DNA from 2 places in the Cloacibacillus evryensis DSM 19522 genome. Region 1 is predicted to be linked to the other one. Evidence: riboswitches for the same ligand, from Rfam matches in the RefSeq annotation. Region 1 holds a riboswitch; the other holds the start of a gene.
What was found. Region 1 has a riboswitch for thiamine pyrophosphate ahead of cytX (putative hydroxymethylpyrimidine transporter CytX). Riboswitches for the same ligand answer to the same signal wherever they lie in the genome.
Positions count from the first base shown of each region.

Region 2: it holds a riboswitch for thiamine pyrophosphate, as region 1 does, so the genes downstream of both, thiC (phosphomethylpyrimidine synthase ThiC) here and cytX (putative hydroxymethylpyrimidine transporter CytX) in region 1, are expected to answer to the same signal.

Region 1 covers NZ_KK073872.1:2,581,486-2,596,582, forward strand. The annotation lists gene ilvD (dihydroxy-acid dehydratase) at 1-669, shown strand, start outside; gene CLOEV_RS11585 (MFS transporter) at 844-2,001, shown strand; gene CLOEV_RS11590 (M20/M25/M40 family metallo-hydrolase) at 2,119-3,204, opposite strand; gene CLOEV_RS11595 (AbgT family transporter) at 3,325-4,884, opposite strand; TPP riboswitch at 5,180-5,286, shown strand; gene cytX (putative hydroxymethylpyrimidine transporter CytX) at 5,339-6,514, shown strand; gene CLOEV_RS11605 (class II fructose-bisphosphate aldolase) at 6,635-7,897, shown strand; gene CLOEV_RS11610 (AMP-binding protein) at 7,970-9,475, opposite strand; gene CLOEV_RS11615 (ABC transporter substrate-binding protein) at 9,770-11,329, opposite strand; gene CLOEV_RS11620 (DUF1850 domain-containing protein) at 11,588-12,148, shown strand; gene CLOEV_RS11625 (hypothetical protein) at 12,139-13,056, opposite strand; gene CLOEV_RS11630 (TAXI family TRAP transporter solute-binding subunit) at 13,354-14,310, opposite strand; gene CLOEV_RS11635 (TRAP transporter permease) at 14,446-15,097, opposite strand, start outside.
Region 2 covers NZ_KK073872.1:2,797,565-2,812,661, reverse strand. The annotation lists gene CLOEV_RS12620 (hypothetical protein) at 1-191, shown strand, start outside; gene CLOEV_RS12615 (amidohydrolase) at 301-1,482, shown strand; gene CLOEV_RS12610 (amidohydrolase) at 1,482-2,657, shown strand; gene CLOEV_RS12605 (MurR/RpiR family transcriptional regulator) at 2,737-3,609, opposite strand; gene CLOEV_RS12600 (NAD(P)-dependent oxidoreductase) at 3,833-4,729, shown strand; gene ilvD (dihydroxy-acid dehydratase) at 4,729-6,411, shown strand; gene CLOEV_RS12590 (aminotransferase family protein) at 6,437-7,795, shown strand; gene CLOEV_RS12585 (sodium/glutamate symporter) at 7,861-9,054, shown strand; TPP riboswitch at 9,223-9,329, shown strand; gene thiC (phosphomethylpyrimidine synthase ThiC) at 9,393-10,700, shown strand; gene CLOEV_RS12575 (bifunctional helix-turn-helix transcriptional regulator/GNAT family N-acetyltransferase) at 10,761-11,681, opposite strand; gene CLOEV_RS12570 (hypothetical protein) at 11,796-12,014, opposite strand; gene CLOEV_RS12565 (GntR family transcriptional regulator) at 12,303-12,971, shown strand; gene CLOEV_RS12560 (DegT/DnrJ/EryC1/StrS family aminotransferase) at 12,986-14,134, shown strand; gene CLOEV_RS12555 (zinc metallopeptidase) at 14,189-14,878, shown strand.

The sequences.
Region 1 (15,097 bases):
CACACCATCGGCGAGATCGCCTCTCTGCGCCGCTCCTCCGACCATGAGACGCTGACAGCGGCTGAAAGCCCCGTCTTCAAAAGCGGCGGCATCGCCGTCATGAGGGGGAACATCACCCCGAACGGCGCGATCTGCCGCACGACGACGATTTCCGAAAAGATACGAAAATTCGCGGGACCGGCGCGCGTCTTCAACTCCGACGAGGAGGCGCACCGCGCCGTCGTGACTGGAGACATAAAAAAGGGCGACGTCGTCGTCATCCGCTACGAGGGGCCGCGCGGCGCGCCCGGAATGCGTGAGATGATGATGACCACGGACGCGTTGGTAGGAATAGGCATGGGACAGGAGGTCTTTGTGCTGACGGACGGACGCTTCTCCGGCTTCACCGAGGGGGCGGCGATCGGCCACATCTCCCCCGAAGCCGCCGTCGGCGGCGTCATCGCGATCGTCGAAGATGGAGACTTCATCAGGATCGATATCCCCGGACGCACGGTAAACCTCGACCTGCCCGATGATGTGATCAGAGAACGCCTTGCGAAATGGAAGCTGCCGCTCAAAAAAGAGCGCGGCATCCTCGGCATCTACGCGAAGAGCGCGCTCCAGGCCCACGAAGGCGCGATGATCGACGACCGCGTGGAGGACGAGGGGCAGGTGCGCCGGGAGTTTTAGGCGGCCGGCGGTTGATAGGGCGAGGGGCGGCGATTCTATTTAAACCAACAAATATTCAATCAATTATTGATAATATTTGATATTAAATTTATAATATATTTTAGTTTCAACACTATTTACCAAATATATCTAACGCCGCTGAAAACAGCGCGAAAAAACGGAGAGGTGGAAACAATGAAAGACAAAACTCTTTTGGGGCTTAACCTCTCCGCTTTTTTGATGATGATCGGCGTCGGGATGATCGTCGCCCTGCTGCCGCAAAGAATCATAGAATTAGACGGGAACGGCAATAATGTAGGCTACCTGGCCTCTATGTTCGCCGTCGCATATATCGTGCTGCAGATACCGGTCGGCGCGATGGCGGACAGATTCGGCTTCAAGCGTTTTTTGGCGTCCGGGTATTTCCTCTGTTTCCTGACCGGGCTCTGTTACTATTTTTCCACCGGCTCGGCCATGATATTTCTCTCGCGCCTGCTGCAGGGCGCTGGAGAGGCTCCCGTCTGGGCGCTCGCGCCCGCGCTGCTCTCAATAAAGTACGCCTCTTCCAAAGGCTCCGTTATGGGGTCATATAACGCGATAATACACATCGGGCTTACCATGGGGCCGATCCTCGGAGTGTTCCTCATTAAATTCCTGGCGGCGAAAAATCTCTTTCTCATCTACGCTTTCGCCTGCCTCGCGGGGGCGCTTTTGATCGCCTGGCTGGTCGACGACATCCGCCCGGGGAAAAATGCGGAGAATATCTTCAATCTGGCGAATATTATGGCGATGATCAAAGACTCGTCCATCTTTGCCGCCCTGCTTGGCATTACTTTGTATGGGACCGGATACGGGATATTTCTTACGACGATACCGGCCTACCTCATTGAGGAAAAGGGTTTTGACTCAACTTATATCGGCATTTTTTTCTCGCTGTTTTACATCGCGATCAGCATCTCCCAGCTGATAACCGGAAAACTCTGCGACCGTTTCGGTGCCAAAATCTTTATGGTCTCCGGGCTCTTCCTCGCCTCACTGGGGCTTGCGGCGACACGGCTGCTCCCCGCGGCGGCCGGGATGTTGTCGGCGCTCACCATATCAAGTATCGGGCTCGGCATATTTTACCTCGCTTCAATGATTTTCTTGAATGACGCCGTTGACGAGAGATATAAGGGCACTATCTCCGGAGCCTATTATCTGTTCTGGGGGATCGGGATGTTTTTGGGCCCGCCGTTATTATCATTATCGTCAAGGATAAACGGCGCAGACCTTTCTTTAGCCTGCTACGCCGGACTGTATTTGGCGCTCTCCGCCGCCATGGCGATACTTTTCAGCCGCAGGCAGGAGAAGTGATATTTTTCCCATCCCCGCCATGCCGAGGTAAGATAAAAGGCGTTCCGTCAATAAAAAAACGGAACGCCTTTTACTTCATTTGCCCCAGACAGAGTCCAGAGGGATTCCTTATTCCATTTACAGCCTCATCAATTCCAGCGCGAGGCGTGCGGTATCTTCGAGGTTTTTCACCGTTATGCGCTCGGAGGTGGTGTGCACCTTGTCCATGCCGGTGCCGAGGACTACCGCCTTTATGCCGTTGGCGTTCATGATGTTCGCGTCGCTGCCGCCGCCGGTGGAGCCGATGACGGGCTTCAGGCCGAGTCTTTTGCAGGCTTCCACTACGGTAATGACGAGCGGCTCGTCGTCAGACTGGGTATAGCCGGTGTAGCTGGTGGCCGCCTGGCAGTCGAGCTTCGCGCCGAAGTCGCGGCAGGCCTTTTCCAGGCATTCCACCATGTGCTTCGTCTGCGCTTCGAGCTTCGCGTTGTCGCGGCTTCTCACTTCGGCCTCAATGCAGGCGCAGGGGCTGACGATGTTCGTCGCGCCAACGGCCTTGAAGGTGCCGATGTTGGCCGTCGTCTCCTCGTCGATGCGCAGCAGCTTCATCGCGGAGACGGCGGCGGCCCCGACCTGTATCGCGCTGACGCCCTTTTCTGGGGCGAGCCCCGCGTGCGCCGCAACGCCCTTTATCTCGGCACGGATCTTCGTCTGCCCCGGCGCGGCGGTGATTATCTTGCCCGCGTCGCCGCTGGAGTCAAAGACGACCGCCTCTTTCGCGGAGAGTTTAGAATAGTCGAGGGACTTGGAGCCGATCATGCCGACCTCTTCGCCGACGGTGAGGACCACCTCGACGGCGCGGTGGGCGATCCCCTGCTCGCGCGCCGCCGTGATCGCCTCGATGATCGCCGCGACTCCGGATTTGTCGTCTCCGCCGAGTATGGTGCTGCCGTCGGTGTGTATCACGCCGTCGGTGATGATGGGGCGGATACCTTTGCCCGGCGTAACGGTGTCGATGTGGGCGCTCATGAGAAGCGCCGGCGCCTCTCCCGCGAATACCGCTACGACGCTGCCTGCCTCGTCTATGCGGACGCGGCAGCCAAGCGCTTTAAGGTCGGCCGCGGCGCGGCCGGCCATCGCCGCCTCGTTTCCGCTTTCGCTGTCGATCGCGAGGTATTCAAGAAAGTTTTTTAAGAGACGTTCTTTGTTTATCAAAAATTTCATCTTCTTTCACAGGTTTTTATCATTATACTTCCACCAGGGGTTATTTTCAGGCTATTATCGGCAAAATTATCCCGAGATGAACGATGCCGGGGGGCCGCAAGGGATCGCCTGACCCCTTATTTACATAAATAACCCCGCGCCGGGACCCAGCGGCAGGCCGAAGAACATCCAGACGACGAGCAGCAGCGACCAGCCGATGAGGAAGAATATCGAGTACGGCAGCATCGTCGAGATCAGCGTGCCGATGCCGGAGTTTTCGTCGTATTCCTTCGCAAAGACGATGATCATCGCGAAGTAGGACATCAGCGGCGTGATGATGTTCGTCGTCGAGTCGCCTATTCTGTAGGCGACCTGCGTCAGCTCCGGCGAGTAGCCGAGTAGCATGAACATCGGGATGAATACCGGCGCGAGGATGGTCCACTTCGCGGAGGCCGAACCCATGAAGAGGTTGATGAAGGCGCTGAAGAGGATGAAGAGGATCATCAGCGGGATGCCTCCGATGCCCGTCGATTCGATGACGTGCGCGCCTTTTAGGGCGATGATGGTGCCGAGGTGCGTGTAGCTGAAGTAGTTGATGAACTGCGCCGCCACGAATGAAAGGGCGATGTAGGCTCCCATCGAGGACATCGCCTTGCCCATCGCGCCGCAGACGTCTTTGTTGTCTTTGAATTTGCCGGAGGCATAGCCGAAGACCACCGAGGGAATGAGGAAGAAGAACATGATGAGCACGATGATGCTCTGCATGAGCGGCGCGCCGGCTATAAGGCTTCCGGTCTTGGGGTTGCGCATGAATGAGTCGGCGGGCAGGCATACGGCCACGACGATCAGGGTCATTACGAGCAGCGCGGCGTTCGCCATCCTAAGGGCTTTCCGCTCTTTTTCCGTGATCTGGTTCGATTCAAAGGCTCCCTCAAGAAATTTGCCGTTGTATTTGCCAAGGCGCGGCTCGACTATGTAGTCTGTGACGATCGTGCCGATGATCGTGATGAGGAATGTCGAAGCGATCATGAAGTACCAGTTGGAGGTCGGCTCGACGGAACGCGCCGCGTCAAGGATGTGTACGGCCTCCGTCGAGATGCCGGAGAGCAGCGGGTCGGTGGTGCCGATGACGAGGTTGGCGGAGAAGCCGCCCGAGACGCCGGCGAAGGCGGCGGCCAGGCCGGCCATTGGATGACGCCCGTAGGCCATGAACATCAGCGCCCCGATCGGGATGAGAACGACGTATCCGGCGTCGGAGGCTATGTTGGACATGATGCCGAGGAAGACGACGACGGGCGTGATGAGGCTGCGCGGCGTGACCGCCACCGTGCGCTTGAGGATCGTCGGGATGTAGCCGCTCGTCTCGGCGACGCCGACGCCGAGCATGGCGACGAGGACGACGCCCAGCGGGGCGAAGTTCGTAAAGTTCTTTACCGCCGAGGTGAGCATATAGACGACGCCCTCCTTGTTAAGCAGGCTTATCGCCTGGATCGTCTGCATCTCCACGGTATTTGTCGCGCGGTTGATAAGTTCGCCGGTCGCGGAGACGCCCATCGCCGCGAAGATCGCGGAGAGCGCCGCCGTCACGGCGGCAAAGATCGCAAAGAGCGCTATCGGATGCGGCAGTTTGTTGCCCACGCGCTCAACTCCATTGAGAAAACGGTCGAACAGAGAAACCCTCTTCTTTGTTTCGGCTGTCATTACAAAAATTCCTCCTGATAAAGATATTTATGAATAACTGCAAAGAACCCAGTTGATTCCGCCGTTGTTGGCGCTGCTCGTGTATATTTATTTGTAATAGCGCCAGTTGCTCGCCAAATAAAATAATTAAATATAACATACTTGAATATTTAAAAATTGTCAATAATTTTTTAAAACAAGCCAATATTATAAGGAGAAATGCTTCTAGTACAGTTATTAATAAATATCGTAAAAATAAACTTTACAACGCCTGCGAAACTGTTTAGAATACGTGACGAAAGCGGGAACGATTCCCGCGTGATTTATGGGGAGCCTGGATATTTCGGCTGAGAGGAGGCGCGGCCTCGACCCGATGAACCTGATGTGGGTAATGCCACCGTAGGGAGAATAGCTCGAATTCAGTGACGGCTGTCCTTCTTGGAGGGGCCGTCATTATTTTTAAGGAGTGTTTTTGATGAATGAGGAAAAGAGAACGACAACGGCAAACGCGCTGATTTGGTTCGGCGCGGCGGTCTCCATCGCGGAGATATACACGGGGACGCTGATGGCTCCGCTCGGGATGGCGCGCGGCATGGGCGCGGTGGTCGCCGGACACCTGATCGGCGGCTTTCTCATGTATCTCGCGGCGCTGATCGGCGGGCTTTCCGGGCGCGGCGCGATGGAGAGCGTCAAGCTTTCCTTCGGAGAGCAGGGGGCTAAGTTTTTCGCGGCGCTCAACGTGCTGCAGCTCGTAGGCTGGACCGCGGTGATGATCGCGGGCGGCGCGATCTCGCTCGGCCTTATCCTGAACCCGGTATTCGGCACGGACAACATGCTTTGGTGCGGCGTGATCGGCATCATGATCGCCGTCTGGATATTGCTCGATATGAAGAACTTTGAACGCGTCAACAAGATCGCGATGGGCGCGCTCTTCATCCTCACGCTGGTGCTCTCCTTCATCGTCTTTAAGCGCGGTGAGACGGAGGCTGCCCGCGGCGTAATGAGCTTCGCGGACGCGATGGAACTATCGGTGGCGATGCCGCTGTCGTGGCTGCCGCTGATCTCCGACTATATGCGCGACGCGCGCGAACCGAAAAAGAGCGCCGCCGTCAGCACGGCCGTCTATTCGCTGACCAGCTGCTGGATGTATTTCATCGGACTCGGCGTCGCGCTCTACACAGGCGGCTCCGATATCGCGAAGATCATGCTCGACGCCGGGCTCGGCGCCGCGGGCGTGGTGATCGTAGCCTTCTCCACCGTGACGACGACCTTTCTCGACGCCTATTCCGCCGGCATCAGCTTCCACGTCATATTCAAAGGGATCAGGGAAAAGGCCGCCGGCGTCGCCGTCTGCTTTATCGGCACGATGATCGCCATTTTCGCGCGCTCCGACAGTTATGAGAGCCTGCTTTATCTCATCTCCTCCGTCTTCGCGCCGATGGCGGCGGTGATGGTGACCGACTTTTTTATCTTGAAGAGGAACTGCGCCGCGAGGCAGCTCTCGCCGAGGAATTTGATCCTCTGGGGCGCCGGCTTCGCGCTCTACCGGTATCTTATGACCGCCGGCAGTCCCGTGGGCGCGACGCTGCCGGTGATCGCCGCGACCGCCGCGCTGACATGGCTGGCCGGCAAACTGATACCTGAGAAATAATAACAAAGATAAATATTTCACTTTACGATCTTGCGTCATTTCCTTTGCAATATCCATGTATAAGGGCTACAATTAGTCTATAAGCACCTTATTATAAAAATTTCTCAGGGGGAGATTCCAATGGATGTAAAGAGCAAAGCATATCAGGAGCTGCTGAAGAAGCGTCCGCTGAACGTGCAGGCACGTTTCGGCGATACGGAGATGGGGCTTGTCAGCGGGCGTGATATCGCGGCGGCGGCCAGAGAAGTCGATTCCATCGTGCTGGCGGCGAACGCGCGTCATCCGCTCGTGATAAAGGCGGTGCTCCAGGCGGCAAAGAAAAAGAACGCGGCGGTGCTCATCGAGCTTGCAAAGTCGGAGTCGACTTACTGCGGCGCGACCTACGACAACATTTCCGAATACGCCCTGAAGTATTCCGAGGAGATGGGACACGGCGCGGTCTTCGGGCTCCATGTCGACCATTATGCCATTAAAGGTTGGGCCGACGTGCTGAAGGGCGTGGGACATCTCACAAAGATCCTCAACAACGGCTTCACCTCGGTGGCTATCGACGCTTCACACCTGGACGACTATGACAACTTCGCCGCCACCCGCGCGCTCGCGGACTGGCTGCCCTCGGAGCTCGGACTTGAGGTCGAGGTCGGCGAGATAAAGGGCCCCGGCGAGCTTTCAACGGTCGAAGAGGCCCTCTATTATATCGGCGGACTCAACGCCTGGCAGATATTCCCCGACTACCTCGCGATCTCGAACGGCAGCCTCCACGGCACCTACGACCCGACGGCGGGACAGATGGAGGGCATCGACCTGGCGCGCACGAAGGAGATCGCCGACGCGATCGCGCCCTACGGCGTGACGATCGCGCAGCACGGCATCTCCGGCACCCCGCTCGACAAGGTCTCGACCTTCCGCAAGTACGGCATCCGCAAGGGCAACGTGGCGACGCTCTTCCAGAACGTCTACTTCGGGATCAAGATGGACCCGAACACCGGCAACGCGATCACCGAGGGCGGCACCTATACGAAGGAGGCCGACCGCGGCATCTCCGTCGAGCTCTGGGAGAAGATCGTCGCCGCCGGCGACGAAAAGGGCATGAGCCGCAAGAGCGGAGATTATAAGAAGCTCAATCTGCCCTTCTGCGATATGATACTCGCGGAGCCGAAGCCCATCGTAGACAGGATAGTCGACGAAATGGCCTGGTGGGCCGAACGCTTCATCGTCGCCTTCGGAGCGGAGGGCAGCGCCGAGGCGGTCGCCGAAGTTATGGCAAAGCGCGTAGACCAGAACGCCGCTCCCGACCGCAAGGTCCTCGGCGAGAGAAAGAACTACACCGCGGCCACCGCGCCGGGCAAAGGCGGGAATGACGGCAAGAATTACGACGACTAAACATAAGACGGAAATAATTTATTAAGGGAAAGGCCCGCGCCGGAGATTTCCGCGCGGGCCTCTTTTTTGTCTTTATTGCTTCTCGATCTTCATCTTCCGCAGCTCGCGGCGCAGGATCTTGCCCGTGGGAGAGAGCGGATATTCGGCGACGAAGCCGATCTTGCGCGGCACTTTGTAGTGCGCCAGCCTCTCGCGGCAATAATCCATCAGCTCTTTCGACGATGCCTCGGCCCCCTCGTTGAGGATGATAAAGGCCTTAACAAGTTCTCCGGCGACATTGTTCTTCTCGCCGACCGCGACGGCAGCGTGCACAGCCGGATGGGCGCAGAGAGCCGCTTCGACCTCCTGCGGGTATACGTTGAAGCCGCTGACGATTATTATATCCGTCGCGCGGTCTACGATCTTGATGTAGCCGTCGTCATCTATCTGAACGACGTCTCCGGTGTTGAACCAGCCGTCATGGAAGCGTTCCTTCGTATTTTCCTCGTCGCGGAAGTAACCGGGAACGACGGACGGGCCCTTTACCCAGAGCACCCCCTCCTGATGGATGTCGAGCAGCCTCCCCTCGCGGTCGCGTATCTCTATCTCGTAATCCGGATAGGGACGTCCCACCGTGCCAAGCTTTTTTGCCGCCTCCGTGGAGTTTACTGCAACGACCGGCGAACATTCTGTCAGGCCATAGCCCTCAAGGATGCCGACGCCGAGATATTCACGGGAGCGCCCCTCCATCTGCACGTTGAGGCGGTCTCCGCCGGTGATGACGTGAGTGATGCCCTTCAGGTGCTGATCCTTCTTAGCGAGAGCCCCCAGCAGGAAAGCCATTATCGTCGGCACGGCGATGATCCTGTTTACCCCAGACTCCTCGATAGCCTTTATCGTATTGTCGACCGGCACAAAGCTCGGGACCACCGCCTGGCGCAACCCAAAAGCAAGCGGCATCATTCCCGCCAGGTTATAGCCAAATGTGTGGAAGTTCGGCAGCACGTTGAGAAATACCGCGTCGTCATCCAGCAGGCCGGGAACGTGCGCCTCTATCGGCGCGAGATTGCCGAGCATGTTCGAATGGAGGCAGGCGACCGCCTTCGGCAGTCCCGAGGTCCCGGACGTTGAGAAGATCACGGCGGTCTCCGCCGTATCCGGGCTTCCCTCTCTGCCTCGCCACACAGGCAGCGGCCCTTCAAGCGCCGAGGGGACGAGCGGTATGTCAGCGGGAAATCCCTCCGCCTTTTTATGGCCCTCTTCCGTAAGGATGACGGCGTTTACGTCGAGCATCTTTATAGTATCTATCAGGTTTACGGCCCCGGTACGCGCGTTGAGGGGCGCGACGGCTCCGCCGAGCCGCCAGCAGGCGACGGAGAGGGCAAGCGCCATCGGAGAGTTTGGCAGCAGTACGGCAAGGCGCTGTCCGACGCCAAACCCGGAAGCCCTCAGCTTCTCTTCGCAGTCGGCGACAAGCGTTTCAAAACGCCGCCAACTCCACCACCGCCCCTGCCACCAGATGCAGTCCGATTCTTCTTTTCCCTGCCAGGCCGCCCTTATAGCATCATCAAGCCGGTCTTCATTGAACTTCCTTACCATCCTCATGCCACCCTGCTACGCTTTATTAAGGAGGCGCTGATCGTATGCACCATCCGGTATCACTGCCGGCCTCGATGACCGAAAATCAAAGATTTCGGCTCTCATCTAATGATCAACGCCGCCAGAGCCGACCGTAATCCCCCGCAAGGGAGCTGTCAGCGACCCTCTTAGTATTATCACAGATTTTTCCGATATTATCCACTGCCGAGCATTGCCGCGTAAGATTTTTAGCGGGCGTTCATCATCGCGGATATGAGTCCGCCCTTTCGTCTTTCACAGGTTCGGCCGCCGCCGCTAATCCTTGCTTATCCTGACGCGCCGCTGAAATATTCCTTTGTCGTTCGCACAGAAGACTATCGCCATGGCTTTATTCAGCGGCAAGTGGCTGCGCGGGTCGATGGTCAGGGTCGCGTGCGTCAAAGCCAGATTTTTCGTGGCAAGCAGCGTGTGCCGTATCGCCTCGCCGCGAAAACCCGGCGTGCTCTGGAGAGCCGCCGCGATCCACATGACGCCGTCATAGGAGAGAATGGCGGGCATAACGTCTTCGGGCGGACAATTTTCGTTGTAAAGGCTCTTGTACTCTTTTAAAACGGAACGTATCGGCGGATCAAGCGCCGATACCTCGTTCACCCACCAACTGCCTTTGAGCGCCGCGCCCGCGTCGGCGTAGGTTTTTTCGGTGTATCCCTCACCCAGAATGGCCTCGCTGAAACCGGCGGCGCGCGCCTCCGAGATGATCTTGGCCGAGTTTTTCCCTCCGCCGGGAATTATCAGCAGGTCGGCCCCGCTCTCGGCTATCGCCCTCATCGCCGCCGAGTGGCCGCCGTCGCGCTTGCCGTTGTATGAGAGTTCCGCGACGACCTTAGAGCCAAAACCCACAGCCCACTTGCGCGCGGAAAGGTAGGTCTCCTCAGGGAGCCTGCCTGACGAGTCATAGTAAAGGGCGATCTGTTTTTTATGCAGCGCCTGCGCGGCAAAATAGGAGAGGACTTTGCCGCGCGCCTTAGCGTCGTTCACGAGGCTGAAGGTGTAGAGGTACGGCAGCGTGCCGTCCAGCAGGTCCTCTTCGCTCGGCGGTTCCGGCGACGTAATGACGAGCGGCGCCTCGACGCTTTCGGCAAGCCGCGCCAGGTCCGGGATATTCCCATTGTTGGCGCCAAGCATCATCACGAGGAAGCTCTTGTCCTTCATCGCGTTTCGGACCGCGGCCACGGCCTTCGCCGGGTCCTTTGGCAGGTCGAAGCCGATCACCTTAATCTTATATTCTCCCCGCAGCGGTCCCTGCATGTTTATGCGTTCCACCGCAAGCTGCGCCGCGCGAAGCTGCACATGCGAAAGCCGCGCCTCCGGCCCGGACATGGGGGCAAAAAAGGCGATGCGCAACTCGTCGCCGACAGGGGTACGCTGGCTGCCGATCTGAAAAAAGAGGACGCCCAGCACCAGAAGCGACGCGATCAGGATAATGCCGTTGTAGAGGGATTTTGTGCGTATTCTCGTAGTTCGCGGCCTGTTTGAGATGCCGCCGGATATCCGCCGCAGATTGCCCGGCGTCGCGACAAAGCTATCCTCCGCGGAGTTTTCTTTAGTGAACCTATCGGCGACCGCGCCGTTTATCAGCGCCGTTACATCCCGCGACTGCGCGGCGGTGAAGCCAAGCTGCTGACATAAACGTTCTTCCTGTTCCTTGTCCAGAACGGCAGTCGCCGACGCGGCGCGCCAGCCGCCTTTGAGAAGGTACCGAAGGGCGAATGTCAGGTGAAAGGCCTCCTCGGCTTCCCGCGCGCAGCGGTCTTCAAGAAATTGAGACAACCTGTCAGGGTCTTCCAGAATATTTATTCCATAACTGTCTATCAAATCGGACAATACATCCCGAATATTTTCGGACATCGTTCCACTCCTCATCTTAATATCGATAGTATACAGCATAGGAGTTCATAAATGAATCGGGGCAGAACCATCAAGCCCTCAATTAACGAACGGAGCGGCCAGCCCTGCCGTCCGGCTGCGCCGGCGCAGCCGGCGAACTTCACGCGCCGCCCTGATATATGAATTTCATAATTTGTAAAAACCCTCTCCAGGTGATAATGTATAGCGGAAACGAGGTGAAACAATATGCATAAACATATCCCGGTCTTCCTGCTCTTTTTTTCTCTGCTCGGCGCCTCTTTTTTCATCGCCGCCCTGGGTTGGCGCGTCGACTCGCTGCTCCTCACCGACGACGAACGCAACGTGCTTTTTTCTGTGCCCGTGGCTTTCGGACACCACCTTACGACGACATATATCCACTCGGTGGAGCTGACCCCTGTCGAAGACGAATATATTGTGATCGGCGGCAAGATATGGACATGGCAGGAGCGCGTAAAATCATCGAACGCGGGGATGCCCTGCCTTAAACCCGACAACGGACGCTATATAAAAACGGCCGAATGGATGATATTCCAGGGCGGCCGCCAGTCATGGGACCGCTATTATCTCCGCGTCGGCAACGATACCTTCGGCCGCAACAAGATGACGCTGCCGCCATTCGGCACGGCATGCCTGTTCAAAGCATTTCCGGGGAAACGACTGACTGTCGCCGTTAAGAACGGCCCGCTGATGTTCGCAAAACTTTACAGGACGGAGGCCCTCTACGAACGGCTCCCCCAGCAGAGGCTCTTTTCAGCCTACAGGTAGAGGTTTATAAGAAACAGTACGACGCCGCTGTATGAGAGGAAAAGATAAGGGGACGACTTCCAGCCGTGAGGCAGCCGCTTTTTCATATTCAGGTAGGCCGCACGTATGGGCGGGATGACGGCCGTCTGCACGACCAAGACCTTAAACCAAAAAAAGGCGAAGTCTGCGGCGTACATCGGGACGCCGGCAAGCTTCAGCGTCAGGCCGATGTTCATCGGGATGAATATCGCCGTTATTATCGCCGGACACAGAGTCGAACGCACGGCGTCATATACCTCGAGCAGCGAGGTGTATTCCGTAAGCCCGATATCCCTGACCTTGCGGCAGGGAGAGACGACCGCGAGAGAAAAGAAAAAGAACGCCATACCAAGATGTCCCCATACGTTTGTGACGCTGGACAGCGGCATCGCGGCATAGGTGCTGAGGCTGAAGATGCTCCCAGGCACCCCAATATTTATCACGAACCAGGCAAGCGTGATGAGGACGAGCAGCAGCGCCATCGTGAATTTGAACAGTACGTTTATAAGGTTGCGGTCGATGGAAAGATACATTCTTTTTGAATATTGCTTGAGCCCTCTGATATAGAAATTCTGCGCCAGGACAAGCAGCGCCACAACGATCAGAAAACCGCCCTCCGCCGATATAAACTGCGGCAGCGAGCCCATCGGGATGAAAAAGTAGACGGCGATGAGAAAGAGACATGAAAGATACAGTGAGCGCGGGGGCCTCTTTTTTACGGGGAGCATCTTCCCCCCGATAAAACGTTTGAAGGGGGAAAATACAGATTCCCTCTTATCTCCCCGGATATTGAAGATCACATTTTCTATACCCATGAATAAAAGCGCTATGCTGATGATGAGGTAGATAAAAGCCGCCGCGGAAAACGGCATAACGATAAGGTCTATCAAAATACCAACTCGCCCCGTGATTTAGATTTTTATTGATACCTTAGACAAAAATATCATAACTCCGTAATATTATACAATAAAATCGCCGGTAATTTTGCCCGTATCCCCCTGAATTTCCAAATAATCAACAATAAAGAAATTTCATTTATAATGAATCCTCAGCTTTTTTGCCGGTTGTAATTATACTATCGCGTATAAATGATAAAAATCATTGATAATGCGTAAATTCATCAAAAAACATAACAAAAAGGAGCCGCCAGAACGACGGCTCCCGCAGATATTTTCAAAGTCTCAAAACTACTTGATGAGCCCCTTCTCCTTGTAGAACTTCTCCGCACCGGGGTGCAGCGGCGCTGTGAGTCCGTCGAGCGCGCCCTTAAGGGTGATCTCTTTGCCCTTCGCGTGAACGGCGGCGATATCCTTAAGGTTATCGAACATACCGGTCAGGAACGCATAGATCTGGTCAGCGGGTACTGAATCGTTGGTGATGAGGATCGCCATAACGGCAGGGGTCTTCGTGTCTGTGTCGATTCCCTTATAGGTCTTCGCAGGGATCGTGCTGGCGACAAAGAAGGGATACGCCTTGTGCAGCTTCGCGAGGAAAGCGTCGTCAAAGCTCATGAGGTCGACATCCTTCGTTGTCGTAAGGTCCATGATCGAGGCTGTCGGGAAGCCGGCAACGACGAATCCGGCGTCGATCTGGTTGTCCTTGAAACGGCTCGTTACCGCGGCGAAGTCGAGGAAGTCGGCTTTCTTAAGGTCCTTGTAGGTAAGTCCGGCCAGCTTGAAGATAGCCTGAACGTCGCCCTCAACGCCTGATCCGGGAGCGCCAACGCCTACGCGCTTGCCCTTAAGGTCAGCGATGTTCTTGATTCCAGCACCTTTCGCGACGACGACCTGGACGTGCTCGGGATAGAGCGAAGCTACCGTACGGATGTTCTTAAGGGGCTTGCCCTGGAACATGAGTTCGCCATTGTAGGCCCAGTAGGTGATGTCGTTCTGTACGAACGCGATCTCGATACCCTTTGTCGCGATAAGGTTCGCATTCGCTACGGAGGCGTTGCCGGTCTCAGCCGTGCACTGGATCTTTCCGCCCTTCGTTACCGCGGCCGCGAGAGCTCCGCCCACCGCGTAATAGGTGCCGGACGTGCCGCCTGTCGCTACCGACATGTACGTCGGAGCCGCGGTGGCTACTGTTGTGAGGGAAAGTGCTGCAAGAAGTGCTACAACTGTTACGATGATGCCTTTCTTCATTTTGTTTCCTCCCCGAATTTTGTTTTTGAAACATGGGCTCTTTAACCTCAAGCCCGCTCTACGCCTCTTATAATACTCTTTTTTGCCCAAATACTCAATGCACAATTTCGCTCAAAGCGGCTTATCACTGATATATTACGCAGCGGCATTCGCCGCCAGCTTCTTCGCTTTGGCCACCTGCACCGCATAGATGACGACGAGCACGGCAAGTCCGGCGAGGTCGGAGGCAGTCCCCGGTATGAGCAGCCCCAGGGCTCCGGCGAAGGCAAGTATCCTCATATACCACGCCATTGGCGCTTTAAAGAATCCTATCGTGAACATCGCGAGCAGGAATACGCCGATCAGCGCCGTGCAGATCGCCTGGACCATCTCCAAAGGCACGACGTCGATAAATAGCAGCATCGGGCTATAGACGTAAATATATGGGACGAGGAATCCCGCCAGCGCGAGTTTAAAAGCCGTCATCCCCGTCTTCATCGGATCTGACCCCGCGATGCCGGAACCCGCGTAAGCCGCGAGCGCGACTGGCGGCGTCAGGTCAGCCGCGATGCCGAAGTAGAAGACAAACATATAGGCCGCCTTAGCGGGAACGCCGAGCTGGAAGAGCGCCGGAGCCGCCATCGTACTGGTGACGATGAAGTTTGCCGTCGTCGGCAATCCCGTTCCGAGAAGGATGCTCGCGCACATCGTAAAGACGAGGGTCAGTATCTTGCTGCCGCCCGCGGCTGACACTATCGCGCCGGCGATGCGCAGGGCAAGTCCCGTAAGCGTTCCCATACCGACGACC
Region 2 (15,097 bases), 220 kb from region 1:
CGCTGACGGCGCTCTACGGCTTCCCGCCGAACTACATCCTCACCGAGGAGTCGGTCAAGGCTCTCGCCGAGACGCCCGAGGAGCACCAATATCTGCTGGACGCGATGCTGCCGCAGATGATCGTCGGCGGCTTTGTGACGGTAACGATCACCTCCGTCATCATTGCCGGTATTTTTATCGGACTGCTTTAATAAAGAGCTGCCGGCGGTACCAGCCGCCCGTGTCACAGGCGGCTGGTACCGCCGGCGGAACAGACGTTTTTGCTTGCGAACGTTTGTAAAATAAATTAGGAGGCTTGAAATGAATATAAAAGAAGCTGCCGAGAGGCACAACGGCTACATCGTCGCCCAAAGGCGCCGCTTCCACGCCCATCCCGAACTTTCGTTTGAGGAGAGGGAGACGACGGCGGCGATCAGGGGCGAACTCGAGGCGATGGGGATCGCCGTCGAGACCTTCCCCGATTATTACGGCCTCATCGGCACTATCGAAGGCGGAAAGCCCGGGGCCACGGTGATGCTGCGCGCCGACATCGACGCGCTGCCCTCGGTCGAAAAGACGGGGCTGCCCTTCGCCTCGGAAAACGAGGGCAAAATGCACGCCTGCGGACACGACGCGCACATCTCGATGCTGCTCGGCGCGGCTAAGATACTTTCGGAGATGAGGGACGAGCTCAGCGGAACGGTGAAGCTGCTGTTTCAAGCGGCGGAGGAATCCTGCCACGGCGCGGAGTATTACGTCGAAAGGGGCTGCCTCGACGGCGTCGGCGCGATCTTCGGCATGCACATCTGGGGCACGCTCGACGCGCCGCTCATGAGCCTCGAGCCCGGCGGCCGCATGGCCTCCTGCGACAACTTCAAGATCACCGTCCGCGGCCTCACCGCCCACGGCTCGGCGCCGCACCTCGGCCGCGACGCGGTGGTCGCGGCTGCCTCTATCGTCATGAACCTCCAGACCTTCGTCAGCCGCGTCAACGACCCGCTCAACACTCTCGTCGTCTCCGTCGGCACCGTACACGGAGGGCAGCGCTTCAACATCATCGCCAACGAAGCGGTGATGGAGGGCACCGTGCGCACCTATTCGCGCGAGCTGCGCAAGACGATCGACAAACAGCTCGAAAAGATAATAAAGAACACCGCCGAAGCTCTCGGCTGCGAGGCGGAGCTGCAATACGACCGCTTCCCCGGACCGATCATCAACGACCACGACGACCTCAACCGGATCGCGAGAGAGGCCGCCGTCAAGCTTTACGGCGAGGATATCCTCACGACGATGCCGCGCCTCACCGGCTCGGAAGACTTCGCCTACTTCATGGAGAAGGTCCCCGGCTTTTACGGCTTCATCGGCGCGCTCAACCCCGCCTGCGGCATCACGTACTCGAACCACAGCGACAAATTCACCGTCGACGAGGATGCGCTGCACCGCGGCGCGGCGCTCTACGCGCAGTTCGCGAAAGACTTTACAGACGAAAGGGCGGCGAAGTAATGGCTGACATCAAAGCGCTGGCCGCGAAATACAACGACTATATCGTGGAGAGGCGCAGATACTACCACGCCCGTCCCGAACTGACGGAGCACGAGGCGGAGACGACGGAGGCCGTCGTTAAGGACCTCGAGGCGATGGGGCTTCCCGTCGAACGCTTCGAGGGAATGTACGGCTGCGTCGCGACGCTGGAAGGCGCTACGCCCGGAAAAACGGTGCTGCTGCGCGCCGACATCGACGCCCTGCCCGTAAAAGAGGCGACCGGCCTTCCCTTCGCCTCGCGGAACGAGGGCAGGATGCACGCCTGCGGGCACGATGCGCATATCGCGATGCAGCTCGGCGCGGCGAAGATCCTTACGGAGATGCGCGGCGAGCTCGGCGGCACGGTCAAGTTCTTCTTCCAGCCCGCCGAAGAGCTCGCGCTGGGCGCCAAAGGCGCGGTCGAGCGCGGGCTGATGAAGGGTGTTGACGCTGTCTACGGCGCTCATGTCTGGGGGCTGGTCGACGCCGGCAAGATAAACATCGCCCACGGCGAGCGCATGGCCTCCTGCGACATGTTTACGCTGACGGTCAGGGGCGAGGCGAGCCACGGCTCCGCGCCGCATCTCGGCCGCGACGCTGTCGTCGCCGCCTCGGCGGTAATCATGGCGCTGCAGACCATCGTCAGCCGCGTCAACAACCCGCTCAACTCGCTCGTTCTCACAGTCGGCACCTTCGACGCGGGGCAGCGCTTCAACATCGTCGCCGACAAAGCCGTCATGGACGGCACCGTGCGCACCTTCGACCCGAAGTTCCGCATGAAGATGGAGGAGATGATCAGAAAGACCGCCCGGGATGTGGCCGCCGGCTACGGCTGCACGGCGGAGCTCGATTACAAATACCTCTGCCCCGCGGTGATAAACTCCGACGAAAAGGTCGTGGAGACGGCGCGCGGCGCGGCGGTCAAACTCTTCGGCGAAGATGTGCTCGTCCCCTTTGAAAAGCTCATGGGCTCCGAAGATTTCTCCTTCCTCATGGAGGACACCCCGGGAGTTTACGGCTTCATCGGCGGACGCAGTAAGGATGTCCCGGGGTCTGGCATGTCGAATCATCACGAATGCTACACGATAGACGAAAAAATACTCCCCATGGGAGCCGCGCTCGCGGCACAGTTCGCGGCGGATTTCCTCGCAAAATAAAAGTACAGGAAAAATGTAAAATCGACGCGGGCGAAGGAATTGTGATAACTCCGGCCCGCGCCGGTTTTTTACCGCTCTCTCACGCGTAAATGCCGGATTCCTCCCACAAAGCTTCGTGCTTTTCCAGCAGCCCCGCCGTCTTCTGTGGGTCTGCGGCGCCAATGGCGGTCAGCAGGGCGGTTATCAGGCACATTACAGGGGCGATATTGTCGGAATATGAGAGCAGCTCCGTATATACGAGCAGAGATATTTCAGAGTGAGGTATGAGCGGAGAGGTCATCGTATCGGTGATGGCTATCGTATGGGCGCCTTTGCTGCGCGCTGCCTCCAAAGCGTCGACCGTGGATTTGGGGTATTTGGGCAGACTTATGGCTAGTACGGCGTCGTCTTCGGTCAGCGTCGCCAGATAATCGATAATTTCGTTGCTGCAATTGACCGCGAATACCGACTCTCTGATCCAGTTGAGAACGAACGCGAAGTAATAGACCAGCCCATAGGAGCTTCTTGAACCGACGAGAAATACTCTCTTTGCTTGTGACAGCACGGCGACCGCCCGGTCAAAATCTTTTTCATTGAGATTCATCATGGCATACTGGATACCGTCTATCCCCTTTTGCATCATGCCCTGCATGATCCCGCCGTCGCCGCTTAACGAAGTTTCTTTCAGCCGCTGCGACATGGTGATCTGAGTTTTTAACAAATCCTGTATCTCGCGCTGAAACTCGGAATATCCGGAGTAACCGAGCGTCGTGGCAAATCTGATGATACTTGATTCGCTGACGCCGCATTGCTGCCCCATCTTGAACGATGTCAAAAAAACAGCCTTTTCATAGTTTTGCAGAATGAAGTCCGCGATCTTTTTGTGGCTTTTGCTGAAAGAGGGCTGCATCATTCTGATGCGTTCCATGGCGTTCCCCGCGGGGACTAAAGGGTTGGAATCCGTTTTATTCATAATGTGCCATCTCCGATTTTTATTGATGAATTTTCTCCGTTATTTTACATGAGTAGTCGATTCTTGACAAGAAAAAGTAAATTTTACTACAAAAAACTATGTATATATTTAAATAATGGAAATAATCCATTATTTTTTGCAAAATGATTGACTTGCTCCGTAATATGGTGTATTTTAACCATGTTGTCGCTTTTATCTAAAAGAGAGTAAAGGGGTGGTTCCGGTGAAGCTTGGATTTGTCGGCTTGGGAAAAATGGGCAAAAATATGGCTGTAAACCTGGCTATGAAGCATAAAGACGAGGTAATGGCTTACGATGTTTCTAGCGCCTGTTATCGTGAACTTTCAGAAATTGGAATAAAACCGGTGGATGATATCCACCAAATTGCGTCGGCAGGTATCATCTTTCTTTCTTTGCCAAACGCGCGGATAGTTGAAAATCTATTGATCGGCGAGAACGGCCTTTTGGAAAAGCTGTCTCGCGGGCAAGTTGTGGCGGATCTAAGCACCATCTCTTATGATTCGACGATAAAACTCCACAACGCCCTTATGGCGAAAGGAGTGCGTTTTCTCGACGCCCCTGTTTCCGGCATGGAGGCGCGCGCCAAAGACGGCACTCTTTCGGTGATGTGCGGCGGCGACTATGAAACCTTTGAATATGTAAGGCCATATTTTGAAATGATGGGCAGCAATATTCTCTTTATGGGCGGGCCGGGGTGCGGCCAGCTCGCAAAATTGATCAATCAGCTGCTGTTCGATATCAACGCCGCGGCTTTGGCCGAGATACTGCCGATGGCTGTAAAGCTGGGGCTCGACCCGGAAAAGGTAGGGGCGATCGTCAACAGCGGAACCGGCAGAAGCTATGCCTCTGAATTTTTTATTCCCAGAGTGCTCAAGGGAATATTTTCCCAGGGGTATTTTATGGAAAACGCGTATAAAGATCTCGTCAGCGCGGCCGAGCTCTCCGCGAACAACGGGATACCTCTGCCGGTGTTAAGCGCGGCGACGTCGACCTATCAGACGGCGTTGCTGCGCGGACTTGGCGGGGAAGACAAGGGCGCTATGATAAAGGTCTATGAAGAGCTGCTCGGCGTAGTTTTTCGCGCAGGGGCTCGGGCGTGATGGGCGAGACGGAGAAACGCGGAGACCCGCGGAATATAACCGAGGCCTATTACGAGGGGCTGATGTCGTCAGTCGGGTATCGCGGCAAAGATCTCGCGAAGCCGATTATTGGCGTCGTCAATTCCTGCAACGACGTGAACCCCGGCCATAAGCCGCTCTCCCAATTGGCGCTTTATGTAAAGGAGGGCGTGTGGGCGGCCGGAGGCGCACCCGCTGAGTTTTGCGTTCCCGCGCCATGCGATGGGATGGCGCAGGGAAAAGGGATGCATTATGTGCTTCCTCAGCGGGACCTTATCGCGGCTTCCATTGAGGCGATGGTCAGGGCGCATGGGTTCGACGGATTGGTTTTTCTCTGCTCCTGCGACAAGATTGTCCCAGGTATGCTTATGGCGGCCGCAAAGCTTGACCTTCCCTCGCTCTTTATCACGGCGGGTGCGATGCTGCCCTATCAGAGCTGCGGGAAGGATTATGTCACATGTGACCTCAAAGAGGCGATCGGCAAGGTCAACAGCGGCGAGCTAGACGCGGCGACTTTTTCTGGCTGGAAGAAAAATATTTGCTTCTCCCAAGGAACATGCTCCATGTACGGTACGGCGAATACGATGGGCTCTTTTTTAGAGGCCGTAGGCGTCGCTCCGTTTGGGAGTTCGACGATGCTTTTCTGCGCTTCGGAAAAATCCAGACAGGCGAGAGACGTCGGAGAACGTGTTGTCGAACTGGTTAAAAATAAGACGTCGTTTTCGAAAATATTTAATCCAGCCTCGCTCAACAACGGGATCCGCTATATCTCCGCCACCGGCGGCTCGACAAACGCCGCCCTGCATATTCCGGCGATCTCCAAAGCTATGGGGCACCCCATTTCCCTCTCTGATTTTGACAGGGAACAGGCCGCCGTCCCCGTAGTGGCAAAATTCAAACCCGCGTCGGAATATAACATCAGCGACTACCATCGCGCCGGAGGCGTCCTTTCCGTGCTTAGGCAAATTGCCGGTTACGTCGACACGAGCCTTCCTACGGCTATGGGGGGAACGCTGAAAGATCATATAGAAAATACTCCCCATGTTGATTGCGAAGATGTGATTTCTAAGCCGGCCGATTCAAAATTTCAGGACGGATGTTATTCGATTCTCTTTGGAAACCTCGCCCCCCGAGGAGCAGTGGTAAAGAAGACCGGGGTCGATCCCAGCATGTATTGCCATAAGGGGCCGGCCGTCGTTTTTGATTCGGAGGAGGAGGTTCGTGATTATCTGCTGGGTGGCTCTGTCGCCAAGGGGTCGGTCCTGGTGATCCGCTATGAGGGGCCTAAGGGCGGCCCCGGCATGCGGGAGATGTCTATACCGGCGGCGATGCTTGTCGGAATGGGGCTGCATACGTCCGTGGCCATGATCACCGACGGCCGTTTTTCAGGCGCGACCAGGGGCCCGTGCGTCGGCCACATTACGCCGGAGGCGTGGGACGGCGGTGTTATCGGACTTGTGCAAAACGGCGATGCTATTGAGATAGACCTTAATAAAAAGTCCCTGACGCTCTTCGTCTCCGACGAAATTCTGGAAGAGCGGCGGAAAAAAGTAGTCAGGCCGGCACGGAAGGCCGACGGGATCCTTGAGGCTTACCGCCAGGGAGTGCGAGGGGCGGACGAAGGCGCCGTCTGGCTCTACGGCGGCTCAAATCATAAAGAATAAAATATCAATCGGGAGGTTATGTATCATGGCAGCAAACAACGCACCGCGCAACAACGTATTCTACAGGACACAGACATGGCGTTACCCTAAGATAGTGAAAGGCGAAGGCGTCTTTCTCTATGGCGAGAACGGAAAAAGGTACCTCGACGCGTGCTCGGGATCGGCTGTCGCCAATATCGGCCACGGCAACGCCGAGATCGCCGATTACGCCCGCGGGCAAATGGCAAGGATAGCCTTTACCCACCTTTCAAGGTGGACGGTGGATACTATCGAGGCGTGCGCTGAAAAGCTTGCTTCATGGACGCCTGGAGACCTCGATCACGTATACTTCGTTTCAGGCGGAAGCGAGGCTGTGGAAACAGCCCTGAAAATGGCCCGCCAGTATTTCATCGAACGCGACGGCTCCAGCAGCAAATGGAAAGTGATATCGAAGTGGAACGGTTTCCATGGAAATACGCTGGGAGCGCTTTCCGTTACGGGCATAAGCGGCCGCAAAAAGGTTTTTGATCCGATACTGCTGCAGTTCCCAAAAATACCCCAGTTCTATCACTACCGCAATCCATGGGGCTGCGGCACACTGATGGAGACGAGCGTCAAAGCTGCGGAAGCTCTTGAGTCCGAGATACTTCGCCAGGGGCCGGAGAATGTCATGGCCTTTATAAGCGAGCCGGTCGTAGGCTCCGCCTGCCCGGGGATTCACCCCGCGCCCGTATACTTCCAGATGGTGCGGAGCATCTGCGACAAATATGACGTTCTGTGGATCGACGACGAGGTTATGGCGGGGTGCGGAAGGACAGGAAAGAAAATGGCGGTGGAACATTTCGGCGGCGCGATCCCCGATATCCTCTGCACTGCAAAAGGGATGAGCTGCGGCTATACTCCAATCGGAGCGGCCGTCGCGTCGGAGAAGGTTTTTAACGCCATCATGATCGACGGTTCCGGAAGCTTTCATCACGGACATACTTACGCCGGCAACCCTCTTTCGACAGGGATCGCCTGCAAGGTGATGGAAATTATCGAACGCGAGCATTATATCGACAATGCCGCCGTGCAGGGCGAATACCTCCTTGCCAAACTCGAAGAACTGTACAAATATCCTATCGTCGGCGACGTGCGCGGCAAAGGCTTGATGTGCGGCATCGAGTTCGTGCGCGATAAAACTACCAAAGAGCCTTTCGAGACAAAACAGAACATAAAGGGCAAGATCACCGAATATTGCTTGGAGCGCGGCATCGTTCCCTATCCCGGAGGCGGCTCCGCCGATGGAGTGCGCGGAGATCATATCCAGATCACCCCGCCGATCACCATCAGCCGCGAAGAGGTCGATATTCTCATCTCCGCGCTCGACGCCGCGATAAAGCAAGTTTGCGATGAACTTCGCTGACGCTTTTATCCTCCGAATAAATATCCTTATGATAAGATAAGCTGGGATTACGGGAGAGATATACGATGAATGAACTTTACAATATCCAATTCAGCAGCGTTTACACCCTTTTCTTCGCGGTCATATTAGCGTTGCTGGGCGAATGGATAAATTCCAAGGTATCTGTTTTCAGAAAATACTGTATCTCTGGGGCGGTCGTAGGCGGGCTGCTTTTCGCGGCGTTGGCGCTGGCCCTTCGCTTGACGGGAGTCGTCGGATTTACCTTTGATAACTCCTACCAGGGGTTTTTCATGGACCTCTTCTTTACTGCCAGCGGATTTGGCGCCAGCATGGTCGTCCTTAAAAAAGGAGGCAAGGTTGTCATTGTGTTCTTGATACTGGCCTCTCTGCTTGCTTTTCTGCAGAATGTCCTTTCCGTATCGCTGGGCACGATGCTAGGCTTGGAGCCGATGATAGCGCTGATGACCGGTTCCATCCCGATGACCGGAGGGCACGGCTATGCGGCTTCCTTCGCTCCGCCCGATTACCCCGGGGCGCTTTCGGTCGCGATAGCCGCCGCCACCTTTGGGCTCGTCAGCGGATCATTGCTTGGAGGCCCGCTCGCCAACAGCCTGATCCAGAAAAAACATCTGCTGGACAGTGTTGCCGACGGCTCCATGGATACGGAATCGCCGGAAAAATCCGCCGCGATGGTTTCTGTCGGCGAGATACCCAAATCGTTCTTTCTCATATTCGTGGCGCTTGGCGTCGGTATGATCATGCAATCGGTGTTCAACTATTTCTTCCCCTCCGTCGTACTGTCGTCTCATGTGATGGGGATGTGCGGTGGGGCTGTGATGAGGGTGGCGCTGGACGCGAAGAAGGCCGATGTGCCGGAGGTTGAAATAGAGACGATCGGGGACGTATTCCTGACGGTCTTCGTTTCAATGGCGATTTATACGATGAAGCTCTGGGAACTTATCGACATGGCGCTTCCCATTATGGTTGTACTGCTGGCCCAGGTGCTGCTGATGTATCTTTTTGCCCGCTATCTCACCTTCAACCTTACCGGAAAAAACTACGATGCGGCCGTGATCTGTGCCGGGCATGTCGGCTTCGGTTTAGGGGCGGTACCTGTCGCGATGGCTAATATGAACGCTCTCCGCGTCAAATATCGCTATTCAAAACTGGCGTTCCTGGTGGTTCCTGTGATAGGCGGTCTCTTTTGCAACTTTACTAATGCCGCGATCATAACCATGTGGTTGAATTGGTGCCGCTGACCGCGGACGCTATTGAATAGTAAAGCCCTCTTCAGAACTATATAGTTTTATGAAAGGAGCCCGGAGAGCGTTTGTTCCCCGGCTTCCTTTTTTATTGCCATCGTGGAAGGCCCGCGTATTTTTTTTCTCACGCGCTTGACAAAAAGGAAAGAGGCGTGTTCTAATTAAACAACAAAGCAGGGGAGCTTGCGCGGCAGGCTGAGAGGAAGTTATTTACTTCGACCCTTACACCTGATGCGGGTAATGCCGCCGTAGGAAGATAGCATAAATGTCTTTTAAGCGGGGAATGCCTATTCGGGTGTTCCCCGCTTAATTTCTGCGAAGAAAGTGGTGGCACGATGGATCATTCAACACAGATGGAGGCGGCGCGCCGGGGCGTCTTGACAAAGGAGATGGCGGCGGTCGCGGAGAAGGAGCGCATCGGAACGGACAAGCTTATGGGGCTGATGGCCGAGGGACGCGCGATAATACCATGCAACAGGCTGCACTCCGCCTTATCGCCCAATGGACTGGGCTCGATGCTTAAGACGAAGATCAACGTCAACCTCGGTACCTCGCGTGATATGACCGATCTTGAGATGGAGTTCAAAAAGGTGCAAAGCGCCGTCGAAATGGGTGCCGAGGCGATCATGGACCTGAGCTCCTTCGGCGACACGCGGAAATTCCGCCGCCATCTGACGGGGAATTGTACGGCGATGATCGGCACGGTGCCGATCTACGACGCCGTCGTCTACTATAACAAGCCGCTGGCGCAGATAACGACGGAGGAGTGGATCGATATCGCGCGGATGCACGCCGAGGACGGCGTTGACTTCATGACGATACACTGCGGCATCAACCGCGATACGGCGCATAAATTCAAAAAGAACAAGCGCCTGACGAACATCGTCTCACGCGGCGGCTCGATAATCTTCGCCTGGATGGAGATGACTGGCAAAGAAAATCCCTTCTATGAACGTTTCGACGAGCTGCTCGAAATATGCCGCGATTATGACGTGACGCTGAGCCTCGGCGATGCCTGCCGCCCCGGCTGTCTCGCGGACGCCACCGACGCTTCGCAGGTTGAGGAGCTGATAACGCTCGGCGAACTGACGAAGCGGGCCTGGGAGCGCGACGTGCAGGTGATGATAGAGGGGCCGGGGCACATGCCGCTGAACCAGATCGCGGCGAACATGGAGATAGAAAAGACGCTCTGCCACGGCGCGCCCTTCTACGTGCTCGGACCGATCGTCACCGACGTCGCCCCCGGCTACGACCACATCACCTCCGCGATCGGCGGCGCGCTGGCCGCGGCGAGCGGCGCGGCCTTCCTCTGTTACGTGACGCCCGCAGAGCACCTGCGTCTGCCGGATGTGAACGACGTCAAAGAGGGGATCGTCGCCGCGCGCATCGCGGCGCACGCCGCCGACATCGCGAAGGGCGTGCCCGGCGCGAGGGAATGGGACGACCGCATGAGTTTCGCGCGTAAAAAGCTTGACTGGGAAAAGATGTTCGAGCTGGCGATCGACCCGGAAAAGGCGAGGCGATACCGAGCCGAATCAAAGCCCGAGAAAGAGGATACCTGCAGCATGTGCGGCAACTTCTGCGCCGTGAGGAACATGAACCGGATACTCGATGGGGAGATCGTCTCTATTTTTGACGAATAGAGGCTGATGGCATGGACGGCGGCGCGGGCACGGCCGCCGCCCATGCCTGTGACGCCGCTCTTATCGCAGCTCCAGGTCCCAGCGCTCTTCGAGAACGGGGACGCCCCATTCCGAGTTTTCGCCCGTTTCAGTGATTTTGAAGCCCTTCGCCGCGTAAAGGCGTCTCGCCGCCTCCTGGGCGCTGACCGTCCAGAGGAATGCGCGGTGATAGCCCCTTTCTCGGCAGAAATCGAGCGCCTTATCAAAGAGCTTTTGCCCCGCGCCGAGGCCGCGCAGTTCAGGCTCGAGGAAGAAATAGCGCAGCTGCGCCGTCTTCGCGTCGGTGTGGGTTACGGCTACGCAGCCGGCGGGAGCGCCGGCGCTCTCGAGGATGTAGATATTATCGAGCTCCGGGTCGAAACGGTCCACCAGCGCCAGCACGCCCTCCCGCAGGTAACGCTGCCATATTTCTGAGGAAAAGCCGCGCTCCGTCTCGTAAAGCGAGAGCTGCCTCTCGATCACGTAGTCCACGTCCGTCTCGCGGAATGTGCGGATGGAGAACCCGGCGGGGGCGGCCTCGAGATATTTTTTTATCGTCCTCATCGCCTGCCGGAGTTTGCCGCGCTCATCCTCGCCGAGTCCGGAGATGAGCCGCTCTATCTGCCGGTTGGAACGTTCGTCGAGGCCGCGAAGGACGCGCCTCCCCTCGTTCGTCAGCCGGATGTCGCTTGCGCGGCTGTCATTTTTGTTCGCCGCCCGTGTGACGAGCCCGTCTTTTTCAAATTTCACGACGATCCTGCTCATATAACTGCGGTCTATTCCGAGAGCTCCGGCGAGCCGGTTGGCGGTGCAGTTCTTCGTCCTGCCGATCTCGAGCAGCACCCTCGCCTCGGTGAGAGAGTAGCCCGAATCAAGAATGTGCCGGTCGAGCAGCCCTATCACCCCCGTGTAGAAGCGGTTAAAGGCCCTGATCTCGGTGATGGTGTCCATGTTATTGTCCATTGCTGAGCGATCCCCTTATAATATAATAGTTGACTTCGTCCATTATGATAGGCAAATTGATGGACAAAGTCAACTATTTAAAATTGCTGTCGCAGGCGCGCGTCAGCGTAAAAATTATTCTTCCTCTTCGCGTTTTTCCTCCAGCCGCCGGTTCTCCTCTTCGATCTCCGTCAGGTAGAGCCGCCATATCTTCAGCGCGAGCCAGGCGCAGAAAGTGCCGCCGATAAGCCCCGCGGCGATCGGCAGCGGCTTGGGCACGCCCATCGCGTAGCTTCCAAGCCCTCCGAGCGCGTAGCCGAAGGCGATTATAGTAGAAAATGACAGGAACAGCACAATCAATCGTTTACTCATTGGGTAATTGTAGTATTGCCGCCCAATTATGGCAAGCAAACGTTTATGACGCATACGGTGCTTATTCGCGCCGATTTACAGGAGGAAAGAAAAGATATTGCGGATACGGGATTTTATGCTAAGATTAATTGTTCTTGTACTACACTATGAGGGGCCAAAGCTCCCATAGCGTTCTCTTCACGCGTTTCGCGGGGAGTTGAAAATTTTATACAGGATAAGTCTAGGGAAGAGTTTATCGCAACAGGCAACATCTAGGGGGATTATTTTGTAATGATGCAGCGTTCCAGGATATACAACACATCTTCGGATTTCGTCTACCTTGATCTGCGCGGCAAGATCGTCAGCAAAGAGCTGAAGCCGGCGCAGAGACTGCTGGAGGTAAAGATAGCGACAGAGATGGGAGTCAGCAGGACTCCCGTGCGGGAGGCGTTGAGGCGTCTCGCCAACGAGGGGCTGGTGAAGATAGTTCCCAACAGCGGCGCGCGAGTGGCCGCCCCGACCGTGAATGAGATGGAGAACGCCTACAATGTGCGCGAATATCTTGAAAATCTCAGCGTCGAGCTTGCCTGCCGCAACGGTATGGACCGCCGCGTGCTCGAGCGTCTCGAAGAGGTGCTGCGCTCGGAAGAGGGCGCCTTTGAAAATAAGGATATCGACGCCTTTCTTGAGGCCAATAACACTTTTCACCGCCTTATCGCGGAGTCAGGAAAGAATACGGTGCTCTGCGAGTATATTGACAATATCATGCTTCGCACCAACGTCTATATTTTCTTTTACGACCAGTTCGACGAAAAGGACAATTCTTCGTCACAGGAGCATCGGGCGATATTACGCGCGATAGCCCAGCGTGACAAGGAGCGGGCGCAGGAGTTTATGAGGGAGCACCTGCACCATTCGCACAGGGCGCTTGAGGTTCCCGATTTCAGAAACAGAGATTAAACGGAGGTAATATCATGACAGAAAATACAAAGATACCGTCATTCGACCTTACGAGAAATTATGCGCGCGTGAAGGAAGAGGTAAACGTCGCCGTCCTCAGAGTGCTCGATACTCAGCATTTCATCCTCGGCCCGGAGGTCGAGGCGCTGGAGAAGGAGATCGCCGCCTATCTCGAGGTAAAGAGCGCCGTCGGCTGCGCCTCCGGCACCGACGCTCTCGTTCTGGCGATGATGGCGCTTGATCTGAAACCGGGAGACGAGGTCATCACGACGCCGTTTACCTTCTTCGCCACGGCGAGCTGCATCACGCGCAACGGCGCGACGCCGGTATTTGCGGATGTCGATCCCGTCACTTACAATATAAACAGCGAAGACATCATCGCGAAGATCACTCCGCGCACCAAGGCGGTCCTCCCCGTCCACCTCTTCGGGCAGATGTGCCCGCTGGAGGAGATAAAGGACGAGCTGAAAAACCGCGGCATCGCCCTTGTCGAAGACTGCGCCCAGGCCATCGGCGCCCACCGGATGATCGGCGGCCGCGTGGCGCGCAGCGGTTCCGTCGGCGACATGGGCTGTTTTTCCTTCTTCCCGACGAAAAACCTTGGCTGCTACGGAGACGGCGGCATGGTCTCCATCGCGGACAACCCTGAGTTCGCGCAGCGCGTGAAGAGCCTGCGGGTCCACGGCGCCGGCAAGACATATTTCCACGAAGAAGTCGGCATCAACAGCCGCCTCGACGCGCTGCAGGCGGCCATCCTGCGCGTGCGCCTGCGCCACCTCGAAGGGTGGAACGAGGAGCGCCGCATCGTCGCCGAACGTTATATGACGCTCTTTGCCGAGAAGGGGCTGCTTGAGCTCATCACGCCGCCGGCGGAGCTCGCGGGAGGGCGTCACGTCTATCACCAGTATGTCGTCCGCGCGCAGAGGCGCGACGAACTTCAGAAATTTCTTGACGAACGCGGCGTGACGACGCGCGTCTATTATCCGCTGCCGCTCCATCTGCAGCACTGTTTCTCATATCTTGGCTATGGCAAAGGCGATTTCCCGGTTTCCGAGGCGTTAGCGGAGGATGTGCTCGCGCTGCCGATGTTCCCCGAGCTGCTGCCTGAGGAACAGGAACGCGTGGTAAATGAAATTGCTGATTTTTACGGCGTCGGCAAATAAAAATTGACCAAATTAGACTATAATATAGATAATTTAAATTAGGAGGTGCCACGGATGTTCTATCCGTTTTTCGACCCGACGATCATCGTGCTGATACCCGCCCTGTTGTTTTCAATGTGGGCTCAGTTCAAGGTCAAGGGCGCTTTTGCGAAATACAGTGAGATCCGCGCTGTAAGCGGAGTCACGGCCGAACAGGTCTCGCGCATGCTGCTGGATCGCCGCGGCCTGACGGGAGTTAAGATCGAACGCGTCCCCGGAGAGCTGACGGACCACTATGACCCGCGCTCAAAGGTGCTGCGCCTTTCGGACAGTGTAAATTCCAGCCGCAGCATCGCCGCCATCGGCGTTGCCGCTCACGAAGTCGGCCATGCCATACAGGATAAGGAGGGCTACGGTTTTCTGAAGTTCCGCAATGCGATCGCGCCGGGGGTGCAGTTCTGCTCCACGCTTTCGATGCCGCTTTTCTTCGTCGGCCTCATCTTCGGATCGCTGAATCTGCTTAACGCGGGGATACTGCTCTTTTGCGGCGTACTCGTCTTTCACCTGGTCACCCTGCCGCTTGAGTTTGACGCGAGCGCGAGGGCGCTGAAGCTGCTCAGCGAGACGAACACGCTCTCGGGGAGCGAGCTGGGCGGCGCCAAATCCGTGCTCGACGCGGCGGCCCTGACCTATGTGGCGGCGCTTGTGATGACCGTGCTGCAGCTTGTGCGCCTGCTTGCGCTGCGCAATATGCGCCGCGATTAAAGTCGCCGCGGAGCGACATTGTCCGGAGAGCGGGATATATGACGGAAGCCGCCGCTTATCATTCGCGCCGATATCAGGCCCGTCTTTTCTCACGGACAGGCTCGTTTTGCTTCGCGCTCAACACGACATTCGCCGGAGGGCGATAAAATTTTAAACTGCTCCCCGCGAGGGGAGCAGTTGCCTTGTTGCCGCAGGGGTGCGCGGCCGGAGTTTTTATCT